DNA from 4 places in the Exiguobacterium sp. s40 genome. Region 1 is predicted to be linked to each of the others. Evidence: riboswitches for the same ligand, from Rfam matches in the RefSeq annotation. Region 1 holds a riboswitch; each other region holds the start of a gene.
The links. Region 1 has a riboswitch for S-adenosylmethionine ahead of metK (methionine adenosyltransferase). Riboswitches for the same ligand answer to the same signal wherever they lie in the genome.
Positions count from the first base shown of each region.

Region 1 (4,979 bases):
TGTACTGGCTCGCCTCGCGTAGCGTGTTCTTGATTAACAGCTTATGGTCTTCCGCGGTCAAGCCGACCGTCTGTCCGGTCACGACGAGAACTTCATATTCGTCGCGTAACCGTCCTAAAAACGCCTCGCTCAAGCGTGACGTGAACTGGAGCGGATAGACGATCACGATAACCCCTTTTCGTGATTCTTCTTCGTATGTCATACTGTCACCTCATTTTATTATGTCCATGTTTTTATACTAACAAAAAACATCAGCCGAGACTGATGTTTGTCAGAAAATCCGTCTAGGGTCTTAGCTCGGGTCATAGCGCAAATGAATCAGTTCCATCGGTTGGTCGTACACTTCCTCTTGAATCCGATTCAATTCGATGAACGCCTCATGGTTCAAAAAGGCAATCGCCTGCTCGTTCGAACTCTCAACGTACAGTTCGATCGGTTGAACTTTACGTTCGCGCAGATGAGACAATAAGGCCGTTCCGAGACCTTGTCGGTGATGGGTCGGATGAAGATAGAGTCGGAGCACTTCCCACGTATCCCCGCGGTCGATCGCATGATAGAACCCGATGACGTCGCCTTCGGCTTCACCGACAATGAACAACTGCTCTTTCGCTTCCTCGCTTGAACTGATGGCGCGGACGATCTCTTCTTGCTGATAAGCCCGTTCCATTACTTTTGAACGAACCTCGTCTTGTTCACTGACCGTTGCGAGCGCAATATCGCGGATGGTGGCGGCATCTTCTGGTACGGCTTCCCTGATCTTCATAACGGCATCCCCCTTTTGGCCAATCTAGTAGTATAATTCCCCATCAGCAAAAAAATATCCTGCCCGCTCATTACTTTTTGATGTCGAAATGAAAGAAGACGTTATTTTCCATTTTGACTCGGGTATAAGAGTATCAATGCCATCTTACAAAAAGGAGTGTTATTATGGAACCGAAATTACAACATGATCCACAAGCAGAGCAAGCCAATCATCCGAATCGCCAATTTGACTCTGAAGAGTCAAATGGCCCCCGCATCACATTGATGAAAGGGATTCTTTTAGGGGCTGTAGTTGGAGGTGCTCTTGCTCTCCTGAGTTCATCGAATCGTCAAAATACGAAACAATCCCTCTCTACCGCCAAATCGTCTGTCGGTGGGTTAGTAAGTGAAGTCGCCAAAGATCCAAGTGGAAAAGCATCACAAGTAATCGACCAAGTGAAGTCGGCTTCTGGTGTTATCCAAGAGGTGGTCACCGACGTTCAAAATGTCTATGAAAAAGTCGCTGGAGAAGTGGATACGGTGAAACAAGACTTAACGCAAGTTGCCGGCACCGCTATGGAAGCAAAATCAGACTTACAATCGATTGGCGAGAAAGTGGTCGAGGCAAAAGACACCGCGCTAGGCCAAGAAACGTCATCTGATTCTTCTTCTAACGATGATACATCTAAGCAGGATAAAAACCAATCTTAACAAGAAAAAACGACCTTTCTCAGCGAAAGGTCGTTTTTACTGTCTTATGCGAAGCGTTTCGCGCCTTCTTCAAGCACTGCCGCTTTATCCGTTTGCTCCCATGGGAGTTCAACGTCTGTACGACCGAAGTGGCCGTAAGCTGCTGTCTGCTTGTAGATTGGACGGCGAAGGTCGAGCATCTTGATGATGCCGGCCGGACGAAGGTCGAAGTTCTCGCGAACGAGTTCGACGAGCTCAGTCTCGCTCAATTTGCCTGTGCCGAACGTGTCGACTGCGATCGATACCGGGTGGGCAACGCCGATCGCGTAAGCAAGTTGAACTTCTGCTTTGTCAGCAAGTCCCGCTGCAACGAGGTTTTTCGCTACGTAACGAGCCGCGTACGCCGCTGAACGGTCAACTTTGGTTGGGTCTTTACCTGAGAACGCGCCGCCGCCGTGGCGAGCGTAACCACCGTACGTATCGACGATGATCTTACGTCCTGTAAGGCCTGCATCCCCTTGTGGTCCACCGATGACGAAACGGCCAGTCGGGTTGATGAAGTATTTTGTATCCGCGTCGATGAGTTCAGACGGGATGACCGCGTCGATGACGTGCTCTTTCAAATCAGCTTGGATTTGTTCGAGTGTGATGTCTTCGGCGTGTTGCGTCGAGATGACGATTGTGTCGATGCGAACTGGGTTGTTCGCTTCGTCGTATTCGACCGTCACTTGTGTCTTACCATCAGGACGAAGGTAAGCGAGCGTGCCGTTCTTACGAACTTCTGCCAAACGACGTGACAATTTGTGCGCGAGTGAAATCGGGAGCGGCATGAGTTCTGGTGTCTCTTTTGTTGCGTAACCGAACATGAGACCTTGGTCACCAGCGCCGATCGCATCGATTTCTTCTTCAGTCATTTGTCCTTCACGAGCTTCAAGCGCTTGGTCGACACCTTGGGCGATGTCTACCGATTGCTCATCAATCGATGTGAGGACAGCACAAGTCTCTGCATCAAAACCATATTTTGCACGTGTGTAGCCGATCTCACGAACTGTTTCACGAACAACTTTCGGGATATCCACGTAAGTTGATGTTGTGATCTCACCTGCTACGAGCACGAGACCTGTCGTGACAGATGTCTCAGCCGCAACGCGGGCGTTTGGATCTTCAGCTAAAATCGCATCCAAAATCGCATCTGAGATTTGGTCACAAATTTTATCCGGATGTCCTTCCGTGACGGACTCCGAAGTGAAAAGTCGACGGTTCAAGTTTGCCATTTCGAAAAACCTCCTATAATAAGGGTGATGTGTGGACGGTACTCGTTCCCCTTACGCGTTGCTTTGGGACGGTAATGAAAAAAACCTTTCGCCATGTTCAATGGGAAAGGTTGAATCGTTCTTCCTTACCCTCTTATCGTTCGAAGCTTGCGCTTCGCTTCAGGATAGCACCTTTTCCGAATAACAATGATAAATCGGACGGTTGCTGGGCTTCGTAGGGCCTTGTTCCCTCCACCGCTCAGAATAAGAGTATCCGTTACGAAGACCATCATATAAATGACACCCCGTTCTGTCAAGCGTATCGACTGAATTCGTAAAACTTTTCACGAACTCGCAATAGTTATGTTTGTGAAATATCAAACATTTTTTTGTCGGTATTCGATTTTGTACTATGACCTGGTACAGAATATGTTAGAATGACAGTGTAAGAAAGCGCTTACTTTAAAGGGTAAAAAGGGTTGTTTTTGATTAGTATGTCACATATAATAAAAACGTCATACTAATAAAACGCGGAAGTATGCGGATTTCATCCACATCTATTTAGGGGAAAGGTGGGATTCAGGATGGCGACAACGCTCCTGAAAATCGAAGAATTAATTAAAGGTGCCGACATGATGCGGAACTTAACGGTTCCAGAATTGGTGGAAGAAGCCATTCGCAACGGGGAAGGCGTACTGACGAAAGACGGAGCTTTATCGGTCAGTACAGGTAAATTCACAGGACGGTCACCGAAAGACAAATTCGTCGTGCAAGATGAAGTCAGCAATCATTTAGTAGACTGGGGTCCGGTCAACCAACCGATCGCAGAAGAGAAGTTCACGGCACTGCTCGATAAAGTGCTCACGCATCTCGAGACGAAAGACAAGCTCTACTATCTCGAGGCGTCTGCCGGGGCTGACGAGCATTATACGCTTCCAGTGCGGGCCATCACAGAATACGCGTGGCACAACTTGTTCGCGAAACAGTTGTTCTTGCGCGAATGGCCGACACAAGGTGCCTTTGATCCGTTCACGGTCATCTATGCACCGAGCTATAAGGCCGATCCGGAAGTCGACGGGACGAACTCCGAAACGTTCATTCTCGTTTCATTCGCCAAACGGACCATTCTGATCGGGGGAACAGAATACGGCGGCGAAATTAAAAAATCGATTTTCTCAGTCATGAACTTCTTGTTACCGGAACAGCACGTCTTGTCGATGCATTGCTCGGCGAACGTATCGGACGCCGGCGAGACGGCTCTCTTCTTCGGGCTATCGGGTACCGGAAAGACGACGCTATCGGCCGACACAGAACGTCATTTAATCGGGGACGACGAGCATGGTTGGTCTCCTGACGGCGTCTTCAACATTGAAGGCGGTTGCTACGCGAAGACGATCAACTTGTCGCGTGAGAACGAACCTCAAATCTACGATGCCATTCGATTTGGCTCGTTGATTGAGAACGTCGTCTTGGACGAGGAACGGGCACCAGACTACAAGAACATCTCACTCACTGAGAACACACGGGCCGCCTACCCGATTCAATTTATCGATAACGCGATGCTTCCGTCACGAGCCGGGCATCCGAACACGATCGTCTTCTTGACGGCCGACGCATACGGCGTCCTGCCTCCAATCAGCAAATTGACGAAGGAGCAGGCGATGTATCACTTCTTGTCAGGCTATACGTCGAAGCTAGCCGGCACGGAGCGCGGCGTGACGGAGCCGCAGGCGACCTTCTCGACATGTTTTGGGTCACCGTTCTTGCCGCTCGCACCGGAACGCTACGCTGACATGCTCGGCACGTTGATCGAGAAACATGACGTCGACGTCTATCTCGTCAATACCGGTTGGACCGGCGGAGCTTACGGCGAAGGATCGCGGATGAAGCTCGCCTATACACGGGCGATGGTGAACGCGGCCGTCAACGGGAAACTCCGTGACGTCGAGACGACGCGCCATGACATCTTCAACGTCGAGATCCCACGCCACATCGACGGGGTGCCAGACGACGTGCTCAACCCACGGGGCACATGGAAAGACGGGGCCCGCTACGACGCCGAGGCGGCAGCGCTCGCCCGTAAGTTCCAAGACAACTTCAAACGATTCACGAAAGCGAGTGAGGCGGTCGTCGCGGCCGGCCCAATCATCGTTTAATAAAAAATGACTAGCGCCTGGTTTAGGCGCTAGTCATTTTTTTGGTGCGACGGCTAACATCCAGTCCATCGCCTCATCGGTCGTCTTCCACTTTTCCCAAAACGGGAGTTGATGAGCGAACGGGACGATCCAAAGTTCG
Region 1 covers NZ_JACSLC010000001.1:256,513-261,491, forward strand. Annotated here, with positions in the region: gene KNP02_RS01295 (alpha/beta fold hydrolase) at 1-202, opposite strand, end outside; gene KNP02_RS01300 (GNAT family N-acetyltransferase) at 293-763, opposite strand; gene KNP02_RS01305 (hypothetical protein) at 928-1,452, shown strand; gene metK (methionine adenosyltransferase) at 1,497-2,705, opposite strand; SAM riboswitch class I at 2,836-2,955, opposite strand; gene pckA (phosphoenolpyruvate carboxykinase (ATP)) at 3,269-4,840, shown strand; gene KNP02_RS01320 (alpha/beta hydrolase family protein) at 4,874-4,979, opposite strand, start outside.

Region 2 (4,979 bases), on a different contig from region 1:
GATATCGGCCCGGTCGAGTTCCCAGACAGTGAGGCGTGCCCCTTGCAGGAGCGGCCGCGTCTCACAGGCGAAGACGTTGAAAGATACGCACTGTTCTTTTCCGACGTAAAACGGCGCGAGCGCTGTGCCGTATCGCGATGTCGCAATGGCACCGGCGTTGCAGATCGTCAACACGTTCCCCCCGGCCGGTAACACCGTCAGTGCATGCTCACCGATGGCCCGATACGTATCGACGTCCCGGTCATACAACGCGATAGCGCGTCGTTTGATTTCCTCGGCAATCGCTTCAAAGTCGTCCCCGACATTTAAATCAAGGAGCGACTCGATCACATTTTGCAGATTGACCGCCGTCGGCCGGGTCGCGATCAAGCGGCGTCCGACGAGGTCGAGCCGACGCGTGAAGTCCGGATCGTCAACTAACCGGCCCGCCTCTTTGGCGAGGACGAACGCCCCAAAGTAAGCGATGGCCGGGGCGCCCCGGACTTGAAGCGTCTCGATGGCATGTTCGGCCTGTTCGAGCGTTTCGATTGTCACGTACCGCTCTTCATGCGGCAACAACGTCTGATCTAATACGATGAGTTCGTCCGTCTGCGGATGGAAACGGATATTTTGGACCTTCATACGCGCACCCCCGACAAAAGCGTCACCAAGTCGTCAATCGATTCGACGCTGTGGCGTTCTTTAATGAGCGCCGTCCCGAGAGCGAGTGCGTCACGTTTTCGTTCGAGCCGCGTCGCTTCCGGCAACGTCTCGAGATCGGCGACACCGGCGAGTCCGACGGCACGGCGAATGAGTTCGCAACCGGCATAGCCGATCGTGTCGCTGAAGATTGTCCGCAACAATTCGTCGACGAAACCGTCCGTATTGAACGGCTCGACAGCGCGCTCAAAGTTGGCCCGGAACGTCTTCTCGAACGTCTCCCACACCGTCAAGACGTCCGTGAAACGTTCGAAGCGTTTGAGCGGGTCATGGAACGTCGACAGCGTCAAATGGGCGATAATTTGGCCCAAATCAAAGCCGAACGGTCCGTAAAATGCGAACTCTGGATCGATGATTTTCGTCTCTTGTTGGGTCGCGAAGATGCTGCCTGTATGTAGGTCACCGTGCAGAAGCGCCTCATGTTTCGTGATAAATCCGACTTTCAGTTTCGTCACCTCGACCTTGAGCGCCTGGTCTTGCCAGAGGCGTTCGACATCTTCTCGAAGCGCCGCCTCGATGTTGTTCGACTCCGCGTCTTTGAACGGGTCGGTGAAGATGAGCTTCTCGGTGATGTCACACAGTTCCGGGTTGTAATAGTCACGTTCAATCCGCTTCTTCGCGATCGGGCCGGCCGCATAATCCGACGTCGCGAACAGCGTCTCGCCTAAAAATTCACCGACATGACGCGCGAGTTCCGGATAGCTCTCCCCTTTCAAATAACCGGTGCGGACAATCTCATAATCAGACAGATCTTCTAAAATCGTGTAGGCGAGCGTCCGGTCGCTACCGAGGACGTCCGGGACGAAACGCGGCGCCACGTTCGCAAACTCACGGAGTGCCAACTGTTCAATCCATGCCCGTTCGAGTGTAAGCGGCCAGCTCTCACCGACGACTTTAGCGTATGGGAGCGCCTGTTTGACGATTAGGCGCTGTTCGCCTTGGCGAATCCGAAACACGAGATTCAAATTGCCGTCCCCGATTTCCTCACACTCGGCGATTCCGTCTTGCAAGTATCCTAATTGACGGACGTGCTCGACGACGGTCTGTTCTGTAAATGGTTGATATGACATGATGTTTTCCCCTTCCTGTACGTTGCCCACAAAAAAAGCCCCTTTCTCCGCGAGAAAGAGGCACAGCCAAAATGGTTGTTCCTCTCATCTGTCAGACATTCGTCTGGTGGATGTAGCACCGTGCCTAGTGGTCGGTTGCTGCGGCGTCATCGGGCCAATTCCCTCTGCCAACTCGCGATAAGAGTGGTTTATTCGATTCGGTGAACTTATGTGATGAATATTACGGACTCGACGTCACAATTGTCAACGTCATTTTCCCCGTGCCACTTCGTCTTTTTTTGTGCATATATGGAAACAATTCCACGAAATATTTTTTTTGGAAAAAAAGGAATTGACGACGCGACGAATCTGTGTAAAAATTCAATTAAATTTCACAACTTCAAATCACATTCTTATCAAGAGCAGACGGAGGGACGAGCCCGATGATGTCGCAGCAACCGACCAGAGATGGCACGGTGCTAATTCTTGCAGCGAAAGCTGAGAGATAAGAGTTCATTTTTTATGATGACCTCTTGCCTCGGCATGGGGTCATTTTTTGTTTGCCTGGAAGGAGGAACCATATGAGTATCACTGCCACATATGAAATCAAACGGACGGATGCGGTCGCAAGTATTGCCGACAAAATCGCCCTCGAGCTGACCGTCGGCACATGGACCGAGCTACGTCATTTAGAGCAAGAGCAGTTACAGGCGTACCGGGGTGAGGTCGTATCGACCACCCATACGGAGACGACGAGCCGGTTCACGATCCGCTATCCGTTACATAATGTCAGCCCTGACTTTTCATCCATCTTGACGACGACGTTCGGGAAACTATCCCTCGACGATTCGATTCGGTTAATCGATGTGACGTTGCCCGAAACGCTCGCCCCTCATTTCAAAGGCGCCAAGTTCGGCGTCGACGGGATTCGCGAGTTGCTCGGTGTCCATGACCGTCCGCTCGTCATGAGCATCTTCAAAGGCGTCATCGGGCGTGACCTCGCGTTTCTCGAGCAGCAACTCCGCGATCAGTTCGCCGGCGGCATCGATATCGTCAAAGACGACGAAATTTTATACGACAATCCGCTCACGCCGTCGCTCGAACGGGCCCGGATCGGAGCGGCCGTCATTCAAGCGCACTTTGAGGCGACCGGGAAGCGTGTCCTCTACGCCATCACGCTGAGCGGTCCCGTTTTCGGTCTTCGCGACCAGGCGCTCCGGCTGATTGAGGCCGGTGCGACGGCGCTCCTATTCAACGTCTATACGTACGGTCTTGACGCACTGCGCGAACTTGCGAACGACCCAGACATCCGTGTGCCGATTTTAGCTCACCCGGCCTTTGCCGGCGCCTTGACCGGGTCCATCAGTCATTCGCTCTTACTCGGTAAACTCCCACGTCTCGCCGGGGCCGATTTGACGCTCTTCCCATCTCCGTACGGTTCGCTCGCGACACCGCGGGACGAGGCGTTCGCGATTCGTGACCTGAGCGCCGAACCGCATTGGTCGAAACCGATTTTACCGGTCCCGTCCGCCGGGATTCATCCGGGACTCGTCGCTGAGATCATTCGTGATTACGGGACTGATGTCGTCATCAACGCCGGCGGTGGCATTCATGGACACCCGGACGGCGCAGCCGCTGGGGCTCGCGCTTTCCGCCAAGCCATCACTCACGCCCTCGGTCAAACCGAAGGACAGACGAACGAACTCGATACCGCGTTAAAGGCGTGGGCGTCACGATGACGGTCCATATCCTCTGCGACTTCGACGGGACGATCACGGCGGAAGACAATATTATCGCGCTGATGAAGGCGTTCGCCCCGCCCGCTTGGGTCGAGTTGAAAGATGCGGTCCTCGAGCAACGGATCTCGATTCGCTCCGGGGTCGGTCAAATGTTTCAACTATTGCCGAGCGCAGATGCCCCGGCTTACCGTGATTATTTGTTGGAGCGAATCACGCTCCGTCAAGGGTTCCCGTCATTTTTAGAACAAGTTCGGGCAAACGGTTGGAAGTTTGACGTCGTCAGCGGCGGGATGGATTTTTTCGTCCATCCGATTTTAGAAGGTCACGTCGATCCCGAACACATCTACTGCAACGTCGCCGACTTCTCCGCTGAGACGGTAACCGTCGCTTGGCCGCACGCTTGCGACGAACAATGTACGAACGATTGCGGTTGTTGCAAACCGACGCTCGCTCGTCGCATCGTCAATCCCGCCGACCGCTTAATCATCATCGGTGACTCGGTGACCGATTTCGAGGTCGCGAAGCGTGCCGACTTTGTCTATGCCCGCGGGCAACTCATCACGCTCTGTGAAGCAGCAGGCATCCGTTACGCCTCATTCGAGACGTTCGACGACATCACTCATCATTTGAAGGAGGTGGCCATATGAGCCTCACAGCACGTTGGCTCGAACTGGCCGACATTAAAGACGAACTCGCCGCCCGCGACTGGTTCCCCGGAACGAGTGGGAATTTGGCGATTCGCGTGTCCGACGACCCGCTCGAATTTCTCGTCACGGCGAGCGGACGCGATAAACGGAAACGAACGCCGGACGACTTTGTTCACGTCGACGCGGCCGGACGCTTGATTGGAGAACAAACGGGAAAACCATCCGCTGAGACGTTGCTCCACGTCGAAGTGTTCAATCGGACGGATGCGACTTGTTCGCTCCACGTCCATACGGTCGACAATAATGTCATCTCCGAGCTCCATGCCGCCACCGGCGAAGTCGTCTTTACCGGCCAAGAGATCATCAAGGCGCTCGGCTTCTGGGACGAGGATGCGGTCGTCCGCGTGCCGATTATCGAGAACCATGCGGACATCCCGGCACTCGCGGCCACCTTCGCCCCCCATATCCACGCAAACGCCGGCGCCGTCCTCATCCGCAATCATGGCATCACCGTCTGGGGCGAGACCCCGGCCGCGGCCAAACGCTATTTAGAGGCTTACGAGTTCTTGTTCAGCTATACGTTAAAACTACGCGCCCTAGGCGTCCATTCATAAGGAGGAACCAACCATGGCAACTATCTATTTCCAACAAACCGAAGAACGTTACGTCAATCAAACTGAAGTGAGTGCCTTTTTAGAGTCACGCGGTATTTTGTACGAGCAGTGGGACATCACAAAGCTCCCAGAAAACCTGCAAGAGAACTATCAGTTGACGGATGAGGACAAACAAGCAATCTTGTCGACGTTCCGTGACGAGATTCGCGACGTATCGGAGCGTCGCGGCTA
Region 2 covers NZ_JACSLC010000003.1:270,911-275,889, forward strand. Annotated here, with positions in the region: gene mtnA (S-methyl-5-thioribose-1-phosphate isomerase) at 1-621, opposite strand, end outside; gene mtnK (S-methyl-5-thioribose kinase) at 618-1,769, opposite strand; SAM riboswitch class I at 1,851-1,953, opposite strand; SAM riboswitch class I at 2,159-2,260, shown strand; gene KNP02_RS04585 (2,3-diketo-5-methylthiopentyl-1-phosphate enolase) at 2,330-3,487, shown strand; gene KNP02_RS04590 (2-hydroxy-3-keto-5-methylthiopentenyl-1-phosphate phosphatase) at 3,484-4,134, shown strand; gene KNP02_RS04595 (methylthioribulose 1-phosphate dehydratase) at 4,131-4,748, shown strand; gene KNP02_RS04600 (1,2-dihydroxy-3-keto-5-methylthiopentene dioxygenase) at 4,762-4,979, shown strand, end outside.
Region 2: it holds a riboswitch for S-adenosylmethionine, as region 1 does, so the genes downstream of both, KNP02_RS04585 (2,3-diketo-5-methylthiopentyl-1-phosphate enolase) here and metK (methionine adenosyltransferase) in region 1, are expected to answer to the same signal.

Region 3 (4,979 bases), on a different contig from region 1:
CTCACCTTATTATTCATTCTCAATAAAACTTAAATGTTGAGAATGAGAATATCGGGAAATCAAGACTTTATCCAACTTTTTCCTCGATTAAGGCCAAACTTGCTTTCCGTTCTTTCAAGGCGCCGGCGAAGAAGAAGGCGCCGCAAGCCGTCAACACGGCCAAGCTTCCAAACACTGGCAACGCGGCGTTATCAAACCCATCGAGCAACACCCCACCGATGACGGGGCCGATCGTCTGACCGAGCGCCGTCAACCCCATCGCCCCGAAATACGTCCCGCGCAGGTGAGCCGGTGCCAATTCGTCCGTCAATACATCCGTCATCGTGAACATGAGCACCTCACCGATTGTGAAGATGACCATCGCGATGAACAACACCCACGTCTCGGTCGCAAAACCGATGAGCAGGAGCCCCGTCGACAGCGTCCCGACGCCGAAAAAGAGTGACTTGATCGGCGACACGCGAATCCCGAAGCGCATGATCGGATATTGGACGATAAGGACCGTGATCGCATTGACCGTCAACAGATAGGCGAACAAACGTGAGCCATCGCTGAAACCGTCATGGAACGCGATGAACTGCGGCAACGTCGCATTGAACTGACTATAGCCGATGATGGCGAAGATCATCCCGATGATGACGTAGCGGAACGTCTTATCTTGTTGTAACACACGGAACGTCTCCGTCAAGCGCGGCCGGACTTTGACGCCGTCCCCTTCCTCGAACGGATATTTCCGGAACAACGTCGAGATGACGAGACCGTATAACACATAGACGCCCGTGACGACGAAGAAGGCGCTCTTCGCCCCGGTGAGCGACAACACGACCGCGAGCAACGGACCGATCGCCGCCGCGATATTGATTAAAAAGTAGCGGACATTGTAGACGATGACGCGCTGGTCCGGTTGCGTCGTGTCGCTGATGAGCGCGCGGGACGCCGGTTCGAGGAACGACCGCGACACGCCCATAAGTACCGAGAACATGTAAAACCAAAATAATTCCGTCCCGAGCGCGAACCCGCTGAACGTGATCGCGTTCAAGGCGATTCCGATGAGCATCAACTGTTTGCGTCCATAGCGGTCAGACAGCGTGCCCCCAAAAAAGCTCATGAATAACCCCGATAACGCCGAGATGGCGAACACCGTCCCGATGATACTCGCCGAGAAGCCAAGCGTCGCAAGATAAATCGCAAAAAACGGCATAACAAAAAATGTCGACAGCCGGGCAAAAAATGTACCAAATAAGACACCCAGCGTCAGCGGATGAATGTGTCGTATGTTCATCCGGATCCCCCCTTTTTCTACACATATGTATTGTACTTCTATTGGTGCGCCAAAACTACTCCAAACAAAAAAGGCCCGGGATGTCCCGAGCCTTGACAACAATTATTATTTGACCGGTACGACTGCGCCTTTGTATTCGTCCAAGATCCACTGTTGTGTCTCTTCTGACGTGAGGACTTCAAGGAGTGCCTTGACGCGCTCGTCGTCTTCGTCGCCTTCACGTGTGACGATCAAGTTGACGTAAGGTGAGTCTTCGCCTTCAAGGGCGATCGCGTCTTCGAGCGGGTTGAGGCCGGCATCGATCGCGTAGTTCGTGTTGATGAGGACCGCGTCCCCTTCACCGTTGTTGAACGCTTGCGGGAGAAGTGCCGCTTCAACGTCCGTCTTGAACTCCAAGTTTTTCGGATTGTCGACGATGTCTGAAACCGTCGCGTCCGTCGTCTTGCCTTCTGCGAGCGTGAGTAAGCCTTCTGATTGGAGCATCGTGAGGATTCGTCCGTGGTCAGCGACTGACGAACTCATGATGATTTCAGCGCCTTTTGGCAGCTCATCGAGTGATTTGTAGTCTTGTGAGTAGACACCGATCGGCTCGATGTGGACGCCGCCGGCAGATGCGAATTTGTAGTCTTTGTTCTCAGCCATTTGCGACTCGAGGTACGGCTCGTGTTGGAAGTAGTTCGCGTCGAGTTCGCCGTCCGCGAGCGTTTTGTTCGGGAGGACGTAGTCTTGGAACTTCTTAATTTCGAGCGTATAGCCCTTCTCTTCGTAGTCGTCTTGAATGTGCTCTAAAATCTCAGCGTGCGGGACGTTTGACGCACCGACGACGAGCGTCTTGTCATCGCCCGAACCTGATTCTGAATCTCCGCCGCAAGCTGCGAGAATAGTGAGTGCTGAAGCTGCTGTCAATCCGAGTACTGTTTTCCATGATTTCATTATAAAACCCCTCCAAATTTTCTATTTAGATCAAGCGGAACGCTTGTCAATTACTGATACGAGTCGATCGCCGATGAACTGGATGACGAAGACGATAACCAAGATTAAGACGGTCGCGACGAACGTGACGTCACTCTGTGAGCGCTGGAACCCTTCAAGGAACGCCAAGTTCCCGAGTCCCCCGCCCCCAACGACCCCTGCCATCGCCGTATAACCGACGATCGCGACGATCGTGACCGTGATGCCTGACACGATGGCCGGTAATGCTTCTGGGAACAACACTTTATAGACGATCTGCCATTTTGTCGCACCCATCGATTCAGCCGCCTCGATGACGCCGCGGTCGACTTCACGCAGGGCGAGCTCGACCATCCGCGCATAGAACGGAGCCGCACCGATGATGAGCGCCGGCAACGCTGCCGTCGACCCGAGCATCGTCCCGACGACGAGTAACGTGAACGGGATGAGCAAGATGATCAAAATGATGAACGGGATCGACCGGAACACGTTGACGATTGCGCTGATGACCGTGTAAATCGGACGGTTTTTCATCATGAGCGGTTCGTTCGTGACGTATAAGAGCATCCCGAGGGCGAGACCGATGACGAACGTCGCGGCTCCGGCGACGAGCGTCATATAGAGCGTCTCCCACGTTTGCTCGAGCATGACTTGCCAATCTACATTAGGAAACATCGCTTTCTACCTCCACTTCCACTGCCTGCGATCGGATTGAGGCGATGGCCCGCTCGACTTCAGCCGGCTCTCCGATCAATTGGATGAATAATGTCCCGAGGGCACCGACTTGTGACTGCGTCACGTTCCCGCCGATGATGTTGAAGCCGATATCATGCTGCTTCAACACTTCTGACAGAATCGGTTGCTCGGCCGTCTCGTTCAAGAATTTGAGCTTGACGATTTGACCGCTCGGATAACGCGCTTTCAAGTGCTCGAACGTGAGCGACATGTCTTCGACCGCGCCGATCTGCTTAACGAACTCTTTCGTGATTGGCTGTTCCGGATGTTGGAACACCTCGGCGACTTGTCCGGTCTCGACGACCTTCCCGGCCTCCATGACGGCGACGCGGTGGCAAATCTTTTGGATGACGTGCATCTCATGGGTGATGAGGACGATCGTCAATCCGAGCTTTTTATTGATGCTGACGAGCAGTTCGAGAATCGAATCGGTCGTCTTCGGGTCGAGTGCGCTCGTCGCTTCATCGCAGAGGAGCACTTCTGGATTCGTAGCGAGCGCACGGGCTATCCCGACTCGCTGCTTTTGACCGCCCGATAGTTGCGACGGATAGCTGTCTTCCCGTCCGCCTAAGCCGACGAGTTCGACAAGTTCTTGGACGCGGCGTTTGCGTTCGCTGGCCGGTACCCCGATGAGCTCGAGCGGGAAGCTGATGTTCTCAGCGACCGTGCGCGACCATAATAGGTTGAAGTGTTGGAACACCATCGAGACGTTTTTACGTACCCCGCGTAGTTCCTTAGGCGTGAGCTTCGTCAGCTCGCTGCCGGCGACCACGATTTCACCGCTAGACGGTGCCTCGAGTCGGTTGAGCAAGCGGATGAGCGTCGACTTCCCCGCCCCTGAATATCCGATTATTCCAAAAATTTCGCCGCTTTCGATGGTAAGCGACACATCATCGACCGCCTGGACCCGACCGTTTTTCGTATCGAACCATTTGGCCACATTGCGTAGTTGAATCAATCCATTTCCCTCCTGACAACAAAAAAAGTACGCACGTTTGAGCAAACGTGCGTACTTTATCGGTACGGACAACGATTGCTCTCATCTTCCAAGGTTTACACCTTGCTGGAATTAGCACCATTTCGGATTGCTCCGCGGTTGCTGGGCGTCATAGGGCCAGTCCCTCAGCCTCTCTTGATAAGAGGGGTTGCGTATTTGATTAGCTTTATCATAGCGACACATTATTTTCATGTCAAACTATTTTTTTCAGACAAATTAAAAAAAGGTGCCATCCGAGGATGACACAGAACGTAGCACCTTGAGTCACTGAAAGACAACCCATAGATGAACCTCTTTTGCCCGATCAGAGCATTCATCCTTATATGGGGGATTTTTACCCGACCATCACTCGATCTTCGAACGGACCATGCAATTACGCGACCGGTGCCCCGACGCTTGATTTTTTTGGGGGACAATCGAAGGGAAGGTCCACCTGAAATCGCGTAAGCTCATGCAACGGTTGTTCGAAAACGTCTTGCTGACGGGAAAATCTCGTCCTATGTTGTGTTCAAGTAAGATGTTGTAATGAATATATCATTCGTGAACTTTCTGTGTCAACTGATTATTTAAAATTTTCAGATTATTCTAATCATCCTATCTCATTTGACGAAAGATAGGACGTGCTGGACGTTTTGAAACGCGTACAAACGATCGCGAACTTGGCCATTTTCCAGCTTCAATAGCGCCGGGACGCTCATGACCTGATACGCCTCGAGCTCGTTCGGGATAAAGTTGGCATCGCGCTTTTCAATCTGGAGTTCGGGGTCGACGGCCTCGACGACCGAGAGCATCCGCTCGGCCACGGCGCATGTACCGCACATCGGGGCGTATATATATAAGAATCCGTCTGTCATCATTGTTCTCACCTCTCCTCTAAGTATATGAATCCGGACCGGTCGGTTCAAAAGTTGTGCTCAAATGGAAAATTCTGAACATTTCAACATTTTGTATTGACGCTCTCTAGAAAGAGGCATAGTATGGTCATTAACTTTATTGCTTTTGTACATAACAGCA
Region 3 covers NZ_JACSLC010000002.1:289,014-293,992, reverse strand. Annotated here, with positions in the region: gene KNP02_RS03125 (MDR family MFS transporter) at 68-1,282, opposite strand; gene KNP02_RS03120 (MetQ/NlpA family ABC transporter substrate-binding protein) at 1,388-2,215, opposite strand; gene KNP02_RS03115 (methionine ABC transporter permease) at 2,246-2,908, opposite strand; gene KNP02_RS03110 (methionine ABC transporter ATP-binding protein) at 2,898-3,926, opposite strand; SAM riboswitch class I at 4,005-4,110, opposite strand; gene KNP02_RS03105 (thioredoxin family protein) at 4,565-4,822, opposite strand.
Region 3: it holds a riboswitch for S-adenosylmethionine, as region 1 does, so the genes downstream of both, KNP02_RS03110 (methionine ABC transporter ATP-binding protein) here and metK (methionine adenosyltransferase) in region 1, are expected to answer to the same signal.

Region 4 (4,979 bases), on a different contig from region 1:
CGCTTCGGCTGCGCTGACGCGGCGTCCAAGTTGCCAATAGATGAGTCCCGACACGCAACTGGCCGCCCCGACGAGGATCAACGCGATATGTCCGGCGCGTTGGTCGAAGAACAGGCTTGCCATGATCGGTGCGGTCACCCCGCCGATCAACCATTGGATGCTGGCGGCCCCGTTGTAGGCACCGCGCATATTCTCCGGAGCGATCAAGGCGATGAACGTCTGTTGGACCGGGGACATGATCATCTCGCCGAGCGTATAGAAGGCGTACACCGCGAGCAAGACGCTGACGAGAACGAGGTACGGTGTCCCGAGTGAATAGAGGAGACGCGGCATGACGGCGATCAGAATCATGCCGACCCCGAAGATGGTCGCCCCGGCGAGCATGACGTTGCCGAACGACTTGCGGCCGAGTTTCGAAGCGATCGGGAACTGGAACAACACGACCATGATGCCGTTCAAGGCGAGCATATAGGCGAACGGGTTCTCACGATCGGTGTACGATGGCATCGACTCTCTCAAGAAGAGGGGCAGCATGCTCTCGATGAGCGAGAAGCCCATCGAGATGAAGACACCGGCAAAGATGAACACGAGGAACACCTTGTCATTGTAAAACACGCGCAGGACATCCCGGTTCGACGGCGTGTCGACATCGGTCGTCTCTGGGAGTGACTCCCGGATGAAGCGACCGAGGACGAGTGCGTACAAGACGAAGACGAGAGCGGCCGAGTAGAAGATATACTGCCGGTCGATAAAGAGGACGGCACTCCCGAGGAGCGGGCCGAATGCAGCTCCGATATTGTGCCCCATCCGCAACAGCCCGAACGCCTCGTTCATCTGTTCGGGCTCGGTCACATCGGCTACCATCGCGCTTGCGGCCGGGTGGAACAATGAGTTCGTCAAACCGAGCATGGCGTTCAAGAGAAGGAGCGGCCAAAACGTTTCGGCGAAGGCGAAACCGACGAGGGCGAGGGCGTCGCCAAGAATGGCAGCCATCATGATCGGTTTGCGGCCATACAGGTCTGCGAGCCGTCCACCGACGACCGATCCGATGAGCGCCATGATCGGTCCGGTCGCCATGATGACCCCGACCTGGATATAACTGTCGAGCTTGTCGCTATAGTAGAGGACGAGGAACGGTGCGATCATGAACATCATGACACCCGTGATCGTCTCTCCGAGGAAGCGGATCCAAATGTTACGGTCGAGCTGTTTGAGTGATTGAATCATTAAGGTCACCTGCTTTAGTTGATAGAATAAGAAAAGGGACGCAGCATGCTCAAAGGCATACGCGTCCCTAAGATCTTAGGCATGCCTCGGAAGGCAGGCGACATCACGGATTCAAATCACGGAGAGGCGCCTGCCGGTCAATATGGACTTGGACGTGCGAGCGTTGAATGACTGACATCGGTACCTCTCCTCTCTGCATTGGACTGTCTTCTCTTCAAGATTATGATATTTCCGTGAAATGTGTCAACCTAAATCGTCAATGTGTCATAATAATTCGTTCAAATTCTTTCGGCTGAGCCGGTAGTCGATCAACCGAGAGAACACGACTTGAATCATCGCCGTGACCGGGACACTGATGAACATCCCGACGAGACCGAACAGGCTACCCCCGATGATGATCGACGTGATGACCCAAAACGGGGTGATGCCAACGCTGTCGCCGAGAATCTTCGGGCCGAGCCAGAGTCCGTCGAATTGTTGCAACAAGAAGATGAACAAGAGGACGATGAGCTCCGTGAACGGGTCATTGAAGTAGGTAATGATGAACGCCGGAATCATCCCGAGCAGCGGACCGACGTACGGGATAAAATTCAAGACGCCGACGATGATGCCGAGTAGAAGCGCGTAAGGTGCCCCGATGATCAACAGACCGGCGACGGCCAGCACCCCGATGATGAGGCAGTCGAGCGACTTCCCGATGATATAGCGTTTGAAGATGTAATCCATCTCTTGAAAAATGTCGATCGTCGTCTTAGCCGACGCGACCGGGAACATCGCATACAACAGACGCTTGAACATGCGGGCAAAAATCTCTTTGTCTTTCAACAGATAGATCGAGATGACGATCCCAATCAAGAAGTTGATGAGGGTCATCGTGAAGCTCGACACGTAGCTGACCGACGACAAGACGGCGGTCTCGACCCAGCCCGAGTAACGTTCCTCGAAGCGGCTGAAATCGATAGCTTGGGCGATCGTCGCGTTGTACTCTTTCAAGTACGTGTTCAACTGGGCGAGGAACCCGTCGATCTGTCGGATGTAGAACGGGAGCTCTTCGATGAGTGAGGCGAGGCTCGAATAAATGCGTGGGAACAGCGTCACCGCAGAGATGACGAGAATCCCGATAAAGATGATATAGACGATCAGCAAGCCTTGATATCGTTTTAGTTGAAACCGTTCTTCTATATAGGACAGGACGGTATTCAGGAGCAGCGCGATGGCGATTCCCATAATAATCGGCGTCAGCAACTGGAACGTATAATGCATCATCTGCGAAATCGTATCCGGTTCGCTGATGACTTTCCAGAGCACGAGCAGGATCAGGCCGATCACGCTCAACTTCCAAATCAATTGACGGTTTTAATTCCAAAGGTCCATCCCCTCATGTTTTAAATTTTGTAAAATAACGTTTACTTTCACTATGAACGTTTTTTTATCGGGATTCAAGAGGACATGCTCATTTCAAAAAAGGATTGACAAGATTGGTAACGTTTGGTTAACTAAGTGACATATTACAAAAAGACAAATCGCATATAAAACACTTTCTATCAAGAGAAGCGGAGGGACTGGCCCGATGAAGCTTCAGCAACAGATTGATTCAATACTGTGCTAATTCCAGCAAGGTGACCTTGAGAGATGGAAAGGTGGTTGTTTGAATACGTCCGTATCTCGACACCCCTTTCCGCGGAAAGGGGTGTTTTTTGCATAGGAGGACTATTCATGACTGACAGACGCTCACATCTACTTAAAACGTTACCATCTCAACATTTCGTCGGACTCGCGAACGAGGTGGCCGAACTCGAACAAGCCGGCCGCGACATCATCCGACTCGGACAAGGGACGCCTGACCTGCCTACGCCTGAGCCAATCTGTGACGCGCTTCAGACGGCGCTCCTCGACGCCTCGACCCATCAATACGGTCCGTTCCGCGGTCAGGCCCGCCTGAAGCAAGCAGTGGCGACGTTCTATTTGAATGAGTATGGAGTCGAACTTGATCCCGAGACAGAAGTAGCGATTCTCATCGGCTCAAAATCTGGTCTCATCACGTTGCCGCAATGCGTACTCGAACCTGGCGACGGGATTTTGCTACCGAATCCCGGCTATCCTGATTACATCTCGGGGGCACGCCTCGCCGGTGCCGTCGTCCGTGACCTCGTCCTCCGGGAAGAGAACGGCTTCTTGCCAGACTATGAGACGCTCGATACGCAAGATGCAAGACTCATGTATTTGAACTACCCGAGCAATCCGACCGGAGCCGTCGCCTCACCCGCTTTCTTTGACGATACCGTCCGTTTCGCCCGGGAGCGGGACTTGATGGTCGTCCACGATTTCGCATACGGCAGCATCGGATTCGATGGCCACGTCCCGCCTAGCTTTCTGCAGGCGGAAGGGGCGAAAGAAGTCGGCATCGAGGTATATACGATGTCGAAAGCGTTCAACATGTCCGGTTGGCGCGTCGCCTTCGCCGTCGGGAACGCGGACATCATCGAGGCGATCAACACGTATCAGGACCACGTCCACGTCAGCGTGTTCTCGGCCATCCAGGCGGCGGCTGTCGCTGCGCTCGAGGCGCCCCGTACCATTCGCGATGACTTGGCACGACTGTACGAGGCACGGCGTGATCGCCTGATCGACGGGTTGAACCGGGCCGGCTGGGCCGTCGAACCGCCGGAAGGCTCGTTCTTCGTCTGGGCAAAAGTGCCTGAGGGTGATGCCAAGTCGTTCTCGCGGAAACTGCTGCATGAAGCCGGTGTCGCCGTCACCCCGGGCTATTTCTTCGGTTCGGAAGGGAACGGATACGTCCGCTTCGGTCTCGTCTCACCGGAACCGAAGATTGACGAGGCCGTCGAACGAATCGAGCGGTTGTTTGCCGCCTATGAGGAGGTGCGCGCATGATTCGTCAGGCCGTCCTTGAATATGACCACGCCGATGACGCGCTTGACCGTCTTGATGACTTAGTCGACGGCCGACGTGCCCACGTCCTGCGCGGTCAGAACGGGTATGACGTCGTCCGAGCCATCTTTCCGGCCATCGCGGACTATCCGGCAACAAGGTTCAGCGGGGAGTGCACGGACTCGGAAGTCAAACGGCTCAAACCGTTGGACGCCGACGTGTTAATCGCCGTCGGAGGCGGCAAGCTCGTCGATACGGCCAAACTCGTCGCCTATCAACGGAACGTCCCGCTCATCGTCGTCCCAACGCTCGCCTCGAACTGTGCGGCGTTCACACCGCTCAGCGTCGTCTATCAGGAGGACGGGAGCTACGACCGCTACGACATGTTCCGCGTCGTCATCGAACGGGTCATCGTTGACTCACGGGTCATCTCGCGCTCACCATATGAATACTTTCGGGCCGGTGTCATCGACACGGTCGCGAAGTTTTACGAGGCCCGTTATTTGAGTGGTGACAGCTCAGCTGACGCCGGCGTCAACACCGGACTCGTCTTGGCCGAGCAGTGCGGGCGTCTCGTCGAACTTGAATTGAGCGAGCACGCTTTTGAGTCGTATAGTGACGACGTCCGCTTCGCGGTCGATCACGTGCTCGCCATCGGCGGCGCCGTCGGTGGATTTGGTGACGCCGGGACACGCGTCGCCGTGGGCCATGCGGTCCATAATGCGCTCAGCCGCTTCGAGTCGACCCACTCTTTCTTGCATGGAGACAAGGTCGGCTTCGGCCTAATCGTCCAGGAGCGGTTGCGTCGCTCGGCCGATGCTCCGTATTTGGAGGCCTGGTTGAAACGGTTCGGTGCACCGACG
Region 4 covers NZ_JACSLC010000005.1:162,983-167,961, forward strand. Annotated here, with positions in the region: gene KNP02_RS06705 (MDR family MFS transporter) at 1-1,227, opposite strand, end outside; gene KNP02_RS06710 (AI-2E family transporter) at 1,492-2,556, opposite strand; SAM riboswitch class I at 2,766-2,866, shown strand; gene KNP02_RS06715 (aminotransferase class I/II-fold pyridoxal phosphate-dependent enzyme) at 2,944-4,119, shown strand; gene KNP02_RS06720 (iron-containing alcohol dehydrogenase family protein) at 4,116-4,979, shown strand, end outside.
Region 4: it holds a riboswitch for S-adenosylmethionine, as region 1 does, so the genes downstream of both, KNP02_RS06715 (aminotransferase class I/II-fold pyridoxal phosphate-dependent enzyme) here and metK (methionine adenosyltransferase) in region 1, are expected to answer to the same signal.